DNA from 3 places in the Gallibacter sp. Marseille-QA0791 genome. Region 1 is predicted to be linked to each of the others. Evidence: riboswitches for the same ligand, from Rfam matches in the RefSeq annotation. Region 1 holds a riboswitch; each other region holds the start of a gene.
What was found. A riboswitch is a leader RNA that binds a small molecule or an ion and turns the genes downstream of it on or off. The one in region 1 is predicted to bind lysine.

Region 1 (3,282 bases):
TCTGGCCGTGGATTACATAGGCATGTATGTGCCTCTTACCCCGGTAACAGCCTTCCTCTGCAAGGCGGTGTTCATATTGATATTCATGATCATCAACCTGAGAGGGCTCGAAGAGGTAAGTATCGCAAGTACCATATTCTGTATCATCATACTGCTGGCGTTTACCGCGGTAACAGTAGTAGGTCTTGCCAACTGGACCAACGATCCGTTTGAGCCGTTCATGGTAGAGGGGGACAACGCCTTCTCCAGCTGGGGTACCGGACTTGCCATAGGAGTATGGATGTACTGCGGCTACGTGGCCATCTCATTCCTGGGCGGAGAAGTTGAGAATCCTCAGATCATCCCTAAGGGAATGAAGATAGCTATCGTCATCATCACGCTGAGCTATCTGCTCCCTACATTGGCTGGTATCGTATCCACTGGTCCGTGGAGCGAGTGGGGGATCAGCCTCGACTATTCGTCAGTGCTTTCTGAGCATGTGGGGACATGGGCAGGCGCCGCCTTCATGATCGCGGCAGTAATAGCGCAGTGCTCCATATTCAACGCACTGATCACATCATCGTCCAGATCCTTCATACCGATGGGTCAGGACAACTTCTGCCCGAAGTTCCTCTCGAAGCTGTCGCCGAACAGAAAGGTGCCAGTAATACCTATCGTGCTGGCGGCTGTGGTAAACCTCATCCTGGTAAACCTCAACTTCGAGATACTGGTAACGATACTTTCGCCGGTACTGTTCGTCCTTTATGTAGGCCTGTCGTTTGCTTATGTAAAGATCAGAAAAGAGTATCCTGTTGAGAAGAGAGGAGATCTCTACTATGTAAAGAGCAAGCTGGCGCCGATATATATCTGCGGCGGCCCTCTCATCATAGGCGTTATCAGCTTCTATGTAAACGGAACGGAGTATTTCCTGCTGGGATTCATCGCCATCATTGCGGCTGTGATATTCTATCCTATCTGCAAGTGGATATATGGCGGACTTTACAAGAAAGATCCTGAGAACAATCCTATCAACCCTAAGACCAAGCTGGCTCTGGGCGACATAGAGAGATTCGGATTCTTCTTCCTGCTGTTCGGATTTGTCTGCACTGTAGGATCCTTCTTCCTTGTATGGTATGAAGGCTCGTGGGGTCCTGCTTATTATCTTGAAACATATGGCTCCGGTATCATGAGCAATTTCTGGCTGATGATAGAGATAGCAAGATGGGCAGGCATAATCATGCTGGCTCTGGGAGTTATCTTCCTTATCATAGGAAAGAAATTCGACCCGATACCTAAAGACTGAAAATCGATATAGAGATTTCTGAACAGAGGCTTCTGAGCCTTTTCGTTGAACTGAAGCTGCCGTATCGGGGCATCCCGATGCGGCAGCTTTTTTAAAGGTATTTCCGACCCAAATCGACCCTTGCATAATCATTGGATATCTAGTATACTGACAACAGCTGATAGAGGCGCGGAGGCGATGAAGAGCTGGGGAGCCGGCGGGCAGAGAACCACTCGGAGGCAAGTCCGCCGAACCGAGGTTTCAGGCATGAAGTCCCGGTGGGCATGTGGTCAACAGCCATATGACTGTCTGCCTGAAAGCGTCAGGCTTTTGGCAGGTGTGCTATCCTTATGTGACGATATTTTGATTTTTCAGGTCAGTAAGGTATAGCCTTGCTGACCTTTTTGATACGGAAGGATCTTTTTATAGCGAGGCGGGCTGGATGGCAGCCGGAATGACGGGCCTGGGAAAGCGAGATAAAGGGAAAAGCGCAGTAAGAACATGCAGTGGATCAAAAAAAGACGAAGAAGAGAAAGGCGAAGAGATGGGTGTTTTGAAAATAGGAGGGGTGGACTGCAGATCGCTGGCTGAGCAGTTCGGGACACCTCTTTACGTTTATGATGAGGGAAGAATAGCAGAGCAGGCCAGAGCCGCGGTTGAAAATTTCAGATCAGAAAAATTCGAGACAGAGGTGGCATACGCGTCAAAGGCGTTTTCATCGAAGGCGTTGTTCAGGCTCCTTTCCGGGGAGGGCCTGGGACTGGATGTGGTAAGCGGAGGAGAGTTATACGGCGCCATGGAAGCTGGTGTCGACATGAAGCGCGTATATTTCCACGGCAACAACAAGAGCAACGAGGAGATAGAGATGGGGCTCGAAGCCGGCGTAGGCTATTTCGTCGTAGATAACGTGATGGAAGTGGACAGGCTGGTATCGGCTGCTGGCGGGGCAGGCAAAAAGGCAAAAGCGCTTTTGAGGATAAACCCGGGGATCTCAGCGCATACCCACGAATACATCATGACATCCAAGCCGGATTCCAAATTCGGTATATATATAGAGAACAGAGCACAGATAGAGCAGGTCATGGATATTTTGGATGCTGATGAAAATATAGAGCTGGCCGGGTTCCACAGTCATATAGGTTCACAGATAGTGGAAGCGGAGTCCTTCGAAAAGGCTCTGGGGACGATGATAGGATTCCTGGCCGACATAAAAGCTTCGCGGGGAGTTGACGGCTTCGAACTGAGCATAGGCGGAGGGTTCGGGATCAAATATGTAGAAGAGGATAGGCCGGTGCCGCTGGGACAGATGTGCGCCAGTTTGGTGAGATACGCGGAGGAAGCGCTGGAAAAAAGTGATGTGACTATTTCCAAGCTGATAACGGAACCGGGCAGAGCAGTGGTCGGCGAAGCCGGATATACGTTATATACGATAGGCGATATGAAGAAGAGCGGCGATAAGAATTATATATTCGTGGATGGGGGAATGAGCGACAACATAAGGCCGGCGCTTTACAGTGCCGAGTACACATGCGCTCTTGCGGAAAAGCTCACGGAAAAGCCGGCGGCCTCATATTGTATAGCGGGAAAGAATTGTGAATCAGGGGATGTCCTGATAGCTGACGCGAAGCTGCCGGAGGCGAAGACCGGGGATCTGCTGGTCGTTTATTCCACAGGAGCCTATGGTTATTCGATGGCCAGCAATTACAACAGACTGGGAAGGCCGGCAGTGGTGTTTGTCCGCGACGGGAAAGCCAGACTGGTCATAAGGCGGGAAACATATGCGGATCAGTACAGTCTGGAAGTGTGAGATCCTCGGCGCGTCGGGACAGTACGATGAAAGAAGGCAGGTGATGGCATGGTGTTGTTTTCGAAATATCATGGATGCGGAAACAGCTTTGTGATAATTAGGGAAGATGAGCTCTCGAAGGAGATCGACGAGGCCGGATATCCCGGTTTTGCACGTATGGTCTGTGATGTCAATACGGGAGTCGGCGCTGACGGGATGATAGTGGTGAGACGTG
Region 2 (3,282 bases), 540 kb from region 1:
CAACGGAGAAAATACCAAGAGAGTGCTGATAAATGCTATAGGGCCTAAGGAGGTCACTGCGGCTGACATCCTGGGAGACGCGGATGTGGAGATATTCAACCAGGATCTTCATATAGCGACTCTCGAGGAAAATGCTACACTCATAATGGAGATCAATCTGGCCAGGGGAAGAGGATATGTTCCTGCGGAGATGAACAAAGACGAGAACACACCGATTTCGGTCATCCCTACTGATTCCATCTATACGCCTGTAAGAAAGGTGAATTTCACGGTGGAGAACACTAGAGTAGGTCAGGTGACGGATTACGACAAGCTTATACTGGAAATATGGACCGATGGCTCCATCACCCCTAGTGAAGGCGTGTCCATAGGTGCCAAGATAATGCAGGAGCATCTGAACCTGTTTGTTGAGCTTACCGATTCCACTGAGAGCATGGAGATCATGGTGGAAAAAGAAGAAAACCAGAAGGAAAAGGCTCTCGAAATGACCATCGAAGAGCTGGAACTTTCGGTAAGATCCTTCAACTGCCTCAAGAGAGCTGCTATCAATACGGTAGAAGAGCTTACTCAGAGGAGTGAGGAGGACATGATGAAGGTAAGGAACCTCGGAAAGAAATCTCTCGACGAGGTAAAACATAAACTCGAGGAGCTGGGGCTGAGTCTCAGACAGAGTGACGAATAAGAATAAATAATACAGGAGGAAACAGCGATGCCAGGATATAGAAAATTAGGCAGATCTTCAGCTCACAGAAAAGCTATGCTGAGAAATCTTGTTACCGACCTTTTCAGGGAGGGCAGGATCATGACGACTGATACGAGAGCTAAAGAAGCCAGAAGACAGGCAGAAAAGATGATAACACTTGCGAAGCGCGGCGATCTTCACGCCAGGAGACAGGTGTTGGCATATGTATACGATGAAGCCGTTGTAGCCAAGTTGTTCGATGAGATCGCACCGAAATACGAGGACAGACAGGGCGGCTACACGAGGATCCTTAAACTCGGACCTAGGCAGGGAGATAACGCCGAGATGGCGTTCCTGGAACTGGTTTAGGACAGACGCATAAAAAATAATACTATCGGATAGAGGCGCGGGATTTATCAGTAGCCTTCACGGTCCGGCAGAGGGAAGCCGGGATACCGTGGAGGTGAAAGGAAATTTCGCCGAAGGAGTTTACGCGCCCCGCGCAGCTCCTGGGACGCCGTAAAATATGCGGCGTACTGTCACATTAAGTGGAGCACTATCGATATAGCGGAAACGCGGAGCAAACCGCGGAGCAAACGCCATGGATGCTGTTTCGATAGTGTCCATGGCGTTTTTTCATATTTTGAAGGAAGAGACGTTATCACACTAATATATGAAGTAAAATCGGAGGGATAAAATGGAGAAGGTTAAAAGCAGAGCTTTCAGAATTATCATGATAGCAGCTCTGCTGGTAATGGCCTTTCCTCTGCTGGCTTTTGCAGAGGATGGAGCCGGGGAACCGGCGCTGTACGCTACGGCATGGGCGGCATTGCCACCTATAGCGGCTATATTGCTGGCTATAATCACTAAGGAGGTATACAGCTCGCTTTTCATCGGCGTGGTGATCGGTGGAGTCATTTATGCCGGAAACTTTGAAGGGACTATGACCCATGTCATAAGCGACGGGATAATCGCGTCGCTGTCGGATTCCTATAACGTAGGTATACTGGTATTCCTGGTGATACTGGGCGTCATCGTAGCGTTGCTGAACAAATCAGGCGGATCGAAGGCTTTCGGCGCCTGGGCCAGTCACAGGATAAAGACGAAGATGGGCGCGCAGTTCGCTACCATAGTTCTGGGGATACTGATTTTCGTAGACGATTATTTCAATTGTCTCACCGTAGGGAGCGTTATGTCGCCGCTGGCGGAAGCTAACGGCGTACCCAGGACGAAGCTGGCTTATCTGATAGATTCGACGGCAGCTCCCGTCTGCATCATCGCGCCTATATCTTCCTGGGCGGCAGCCGTAACCGGGTTTGTGGAAGGCGAGAACGGGTTCACTCTGTTCATCCAGGCCATTCCATTCAATTTTTACGCGCTCCTCACTATCGCTATGATGTTCCTCATCGTGGGGATGAAATTCGATTATGGCAAGATGAGGGAGTATGCCAATAAGATACAGGAGTCCAAGGGAGACCAGGCCGCGGACTTTTCTGCGGAAGAGAAGAAAGGAAAGCGCGAGGGTAAGGTCATAGATCTGGTGTTCCCTATCATAATACTGATCATCGCATGCATAGTAGGAATGATATATACAGGGGGATTTTTCAGCGGCACCAGCTTTGTCCAGTCCTTCTCCCAGTGTGACGCTTCTGTGGGGCTGTCTCTGGGCAGTGTGTTCGCGCTCATCGTGATAGTTATCATATATGTGGCAAGAGGTGTGCTGACCTTCAAGGAAAGCATGGACTGCGTGCCGGAGGGCTTCAAGGCCATGGTAGCGCCTATCCTCATTCTTACGCTGGCCTGGACTCTTAAAGCTATGACCGACAGCCTCGGGCTGGCTGTGTTTGTATCGACAGCTACCGAATCTGTGGCCGGATCCTTCATGAGCCTGCTCCCGGCTATCATATTCGCCATCGGATGCGGCCTGTCATTCGCGTCAGGCACATCCTGGGGAACCTTCGGGATACTGATACCTATCGTCGTGGAAGTGTTCCAGGGAAGCGATCCGCAGCTGATGATAATATCCATATCGGCCTGCATGGCGGGAGCCGTGTGCGGAGATCACTGTTCGCCGATCTCGGATACCACTATCATGTCCAGCGCCGGTTCCAGATGTAATCATATGGCTCACGTAGTGACTCAGCTGCCGTACGCCCTGACAGTAGCATCGATATCCTTTGTTACATATATCGTAGCCGGATTCACAAGAAGCGCGTGGATATCCTTGCCGGTGGGACTCATCATCCTTATCGCCGTATTGGTAGTGATAAAGAAGGTGCAGAAACCATTGGAAGATGATAACGCTGCGGCTGAAGCGTGATCTACAGGAACGTTAAAGCCATGCAGAAAAAGAAGCCGTCACGACGGGAATGCTAAAATGGATCTGTTATCGATGCGCAATAGGCATAAATTACGGTCGAGTGATGTTCACAGATGGTGCAAAATGCCTAAAATCCATAAAATACTCGACATTTTGGCATAAAATCAACGGGGACCTATCCGAAATATGCCTAAAACAGCATCTGAAACTGATTTTTTATTATTTCGTCATCAGAAGGCTTTGAAATACAATGGGCATTATGCCTATTGGGAAGCAAAAT
Region 3 (3,282 bases), 1.0 Mb from region 1:
GCAGGATCCACGCCGTTATGAAGGACAAATTCTATCATCTTTCCCATATTGACATAGCCCGCGTCAGGCGAACCGTCCGCCTGCCCGCCTCCCGGCGCCGGCTGAGTGCATCCTACAATGGTCCAATCTCTGGCTTCTTCGATGGTGCTTCCCCGGCCCTTGCTGAGGCAGATCTCGATAGCCGCTTCATCGCTGAAAAAGCCCGGATTCGCCTGCCCTTCCTGTATCATCTTGCAGCCAAACCTTATCAGATCCTCTGGAGTCTTCTCCCACACTCTCACTGCCATCACAGGCTGCTTTACCTGCAGCTCGTCCGCTGCCTCCAGGCAGAGATACGACAGATCGTTAGTGGCATCCTTTCCGTCTCTGGTCTGACCGCCTACCACCAGGGTCTGCCACATAGGATACCCGGCGAAAGCTGTAGCGTACCAGTCGTCCCTCACCTCATAGACCTCACATGTCTTGAGATAGAGACATTCCAGCATTTCCAACGCTTCCTCCCTGGTGATATTCTTCTCGTCTATCACGTCTTTTTTATACAGCGGCCACATGTACTGGTCGAATCGTCCGAATCCACAGGCAGTGGTACATACTTCGATGTAAAAATACACATGAACGAACCATATGGCCTGGAGTGCCTGATAAAAAGTCTTCGGCGGGTTTTCCGGAACTGTACGGCAGTTTTCCGCGATAGTCAGCAGTTCCTTCTTCCTCTTTCCGTCGGAACACGAAGCAGCCTGTCTTTCCGCTTCGTCCGCCATCCTGTGGGCATAAGTTATCAACCCTTCGCTCTGGATGATACAAGCTTTCCAGAAATCCACCTTTGCCTGTTCCTCCATAGTCTGAGGGATAATGCTGTCTATGTTCCGCTGGCACTCTTCTATGTAGCCCTTCAATCCTATGGTCAGGATCTTTTCATGATCGCAGGTGGTCTCGCCCGAGACTCCGTTTTCCAAGCCGACGCAGATGATATCGTCCTTTTCCAGCTCCTTGATCTTCTTCGGCATGGCCGTCTCTGACAGATCTTCCATTGACTTGCCTTCCCAGTACCTGAGAGTCTCCAGTATAGTTTCCCTGTCCTCCGGAGAAATGTAATACGGATCCTTTTCCCTGGTCGCAAAGCTGTCTATATCGCTGACATACCAGGAACTGGACTGAAACTCAGGATGGAGATTAGCCCCTTTATAAGCGTTAGTCTCTGTCCCTACGATAAGTTCGTCATCCATTATCAGCGTCGTCATGTTTTCCATGATGTGGTTGACCACCTTGGCTCTGAAAATCGGAACGGCGTCACCGGCAAACTGTTTATATCCTTCCGTCGCCAGTACCAGCCTCTCCGCCGTGATCTGCGGTATCGTATTGAAATATTTGTCCTTGAGTCTCTTTATTCTTTCGCTTACCATATTTCCTCCCCGACGAATCCCTCGTCTCGACGTCCCGTCTTATATGGACTCTGCCAGCCGTATCTTTCCGCGGCATCAAAAAAGCTACAAAGCAACATGCTGCTCTGTAGCTGACCGTCTCGTTTCCAGTTCTGTTTTGGAGCCTTCCTTCCGGCACGTAAAATATTTATCTTTTACCAGATAGCTCTCCACTAAAAGTGACAGTATGCTACATATTCTGCAACATCCCAGCATCTGCGCCCCAGACATCTGCGCAGCGCTTCGGCGGTCTCACTTTTCTCCGGCCCTATGTCTGTAGGTTTTTCCCCGTTTACTTGTTGAAAACCGCACCTCTATCATTCAGTTATACCTTTTTATTCAGTGCCCGGCCTCAGCGGCCTGCACCGTCAATAAAGATACCACTTTAGACGGAAAATGTCAAGTTCCGTCTAAGAATGAAAGTCGGGACTCTCCGGCAAAGAATGAAAGGCAAGAACCGGACTGGCACGACATTAGTACAAACATCCTCCCGCCTATTTAAAAACGCCCTTCTTCTCAAGCTCCGAGTAATCCATCCCGAGAGACTCTATCACCTCTCTCGTGTGATACCCCGCCGGATAGCCGGCCGTCTCGTATCTGCACGGACATTCGCTGAGCTTGACAGCAGTAGCCATCTGCTTTACCTTCACACCTTCGTGGAGCGGCAGCTCCACCTCGACGACCATCTCCCTGGCCTTTATCTGCTCATCCTCCAGGAGGGCTTCCTTCAGATCCAGCACCGGCTGGACACACGCGTCATACCGGGCGAAGACCTCCTCCCATTCCGACCTGGTCTTCGTCTTGAATATGCCTCTTATCTGCGCCTTTACCTCGTGGACATTCTCCGGCCATACCGTGCCTTCGATCAGATCCTCACGTCCGATGGCCATGCAAAAGCGCTCCCAGAACTGAGGCTCCAGCGAGCCTACGCTCATGTACTGACCGTCTTTAGTCTCGTAATAATCGTATACGCAGCCGCCGTTGAGCCGCTCACCCTCCCGCTCAGGCTGCTTCCCTGAAACGAGAAAGCTGGCTCCGTCTATGCTGTTGAATGGAACGCATCCGTCCATCATGGCGACATCTATGTACTGGCCCTGACCCGTGTTTCTCCTGTGATTCACAGCCGCCAGTATGCCGATGACGGAATTCAGCGATCCCACCGCGATATCCGCGATCTGAAAGTTCATCAGCGACGGCCCTTCTTCTTTTCTCCCGGCATGGGAGATGATGCCGCTGCGGGCCATATAGTTTATGTCATGACCGGCGGCGTCCCTCAGCGGTCCGGTCTGACCATAACCCGTCAGCGAACAGTATATGACCGACGGATTGACAGCTTTAAGATCCTGATATCCTATGCCCAGCTTATCCATCACGCCCGGCCGGAACTGCTCCAGGACGATGTCGTATTCCTTCACCAGCTCCTTGACGATGGCCACACCTTCCTCGGTCTTCAGGTTCAGAAACATGCTCCTCTTGTTCCTCCCCAGCCACGCCTGACACGCCGATATATCCGTACCTTCGATAAAAGGCGGGTAATCCGTAACTATATCCGGCTTGCTGGCGGAGCTTATCTTCAAAACATCAGCCCCCATATCCGCCAGCATCAGCGACGCATATGGCCCCGGCAGCAGCGTTGAAAAATCCAGTATCTTTAAATCCTTAAGCGCACTCATCACTTCCTCCTCCTGATGAAAACCAGCCTGTCTGTTTCAGAAAAGGCCTTACTTTTCCTTCGTATCGATGTTCAACGCTTTCATCTTCCTGTACAACGTCGCTTCGCCGATACCCAGCTTTTTTGCTGCTCTTTTCTTCGCCTCGACTGAATACCCCTCCTGCTGCAGACATTGTTCAATGACATTTT

Region 2: linked by a shared signal. The riboswitch ahead of ACQY69_RS10375 (Na+/H+ antiporter NhaC family protein) and the one ahead of lysA (diaminopimelate decarboxylase) in region 1 are both predicted to bind lysine.
Region 3: linked by a shared signal. The riboswitch ahead of ACQY69_RS03075 (glycyl radical protein) and the one ahead of lysA (diaminopimelate decarboxylase) in region 1 are both predicted to bind lysine.

The regions. Positions count from the first base shown of each region.
Region 1 is NZ_CBCPMH010000001.1:1,695,231-1,698,512, reverse strand. It holds gene ACQY69_RS07880 (APC family permease) at 1-1,282, shown strand, start outside; lysine riboswitch at 1,436-1,614, shown strand; gene lysA (diaminopimelate decarboxylase) at 1,704-3,068, shown strand; gene dapF (diaminopimelate epimerase) at 3,117-3,282, shown strand, end outside.
Region 2 is NZ_CBCPMH010000001.1:2,240,169-2,243,450, forward strand. It holds gene ACQY69_RS10365 (DNA-directed RNA polymerase subunit alpha) at 1-682, shown strand, start outside; gene rplQ (50S ribosomal protein L17) at 710-1,051, shown strand; lysine riboswitch at 1,074-1,249, shown strand; gene ACQY69_RS10375 (Na+/H+ antiporter NhaC family protein) at 1,380-3,002, shown strand.
Region 3 is NZ_CBCPMH010000001.1:666,064-669,345, forward strand. It holds gene ACQY69_RS03075 (glycyl radical protein) at 1-1,403, opposite strand, end outside; lysine riboswitch at 1,577-1,746, opposite strand; gene ACQY69_RS03080 (CaiB/BaiF CoA transferase family protein) at 1,916-3,094, opposite strand; gene ACQY69_RS03085 (sigma-54-dependent Fis family transcriptional regulator) at 3,143-3,282, opposite strand, start outside.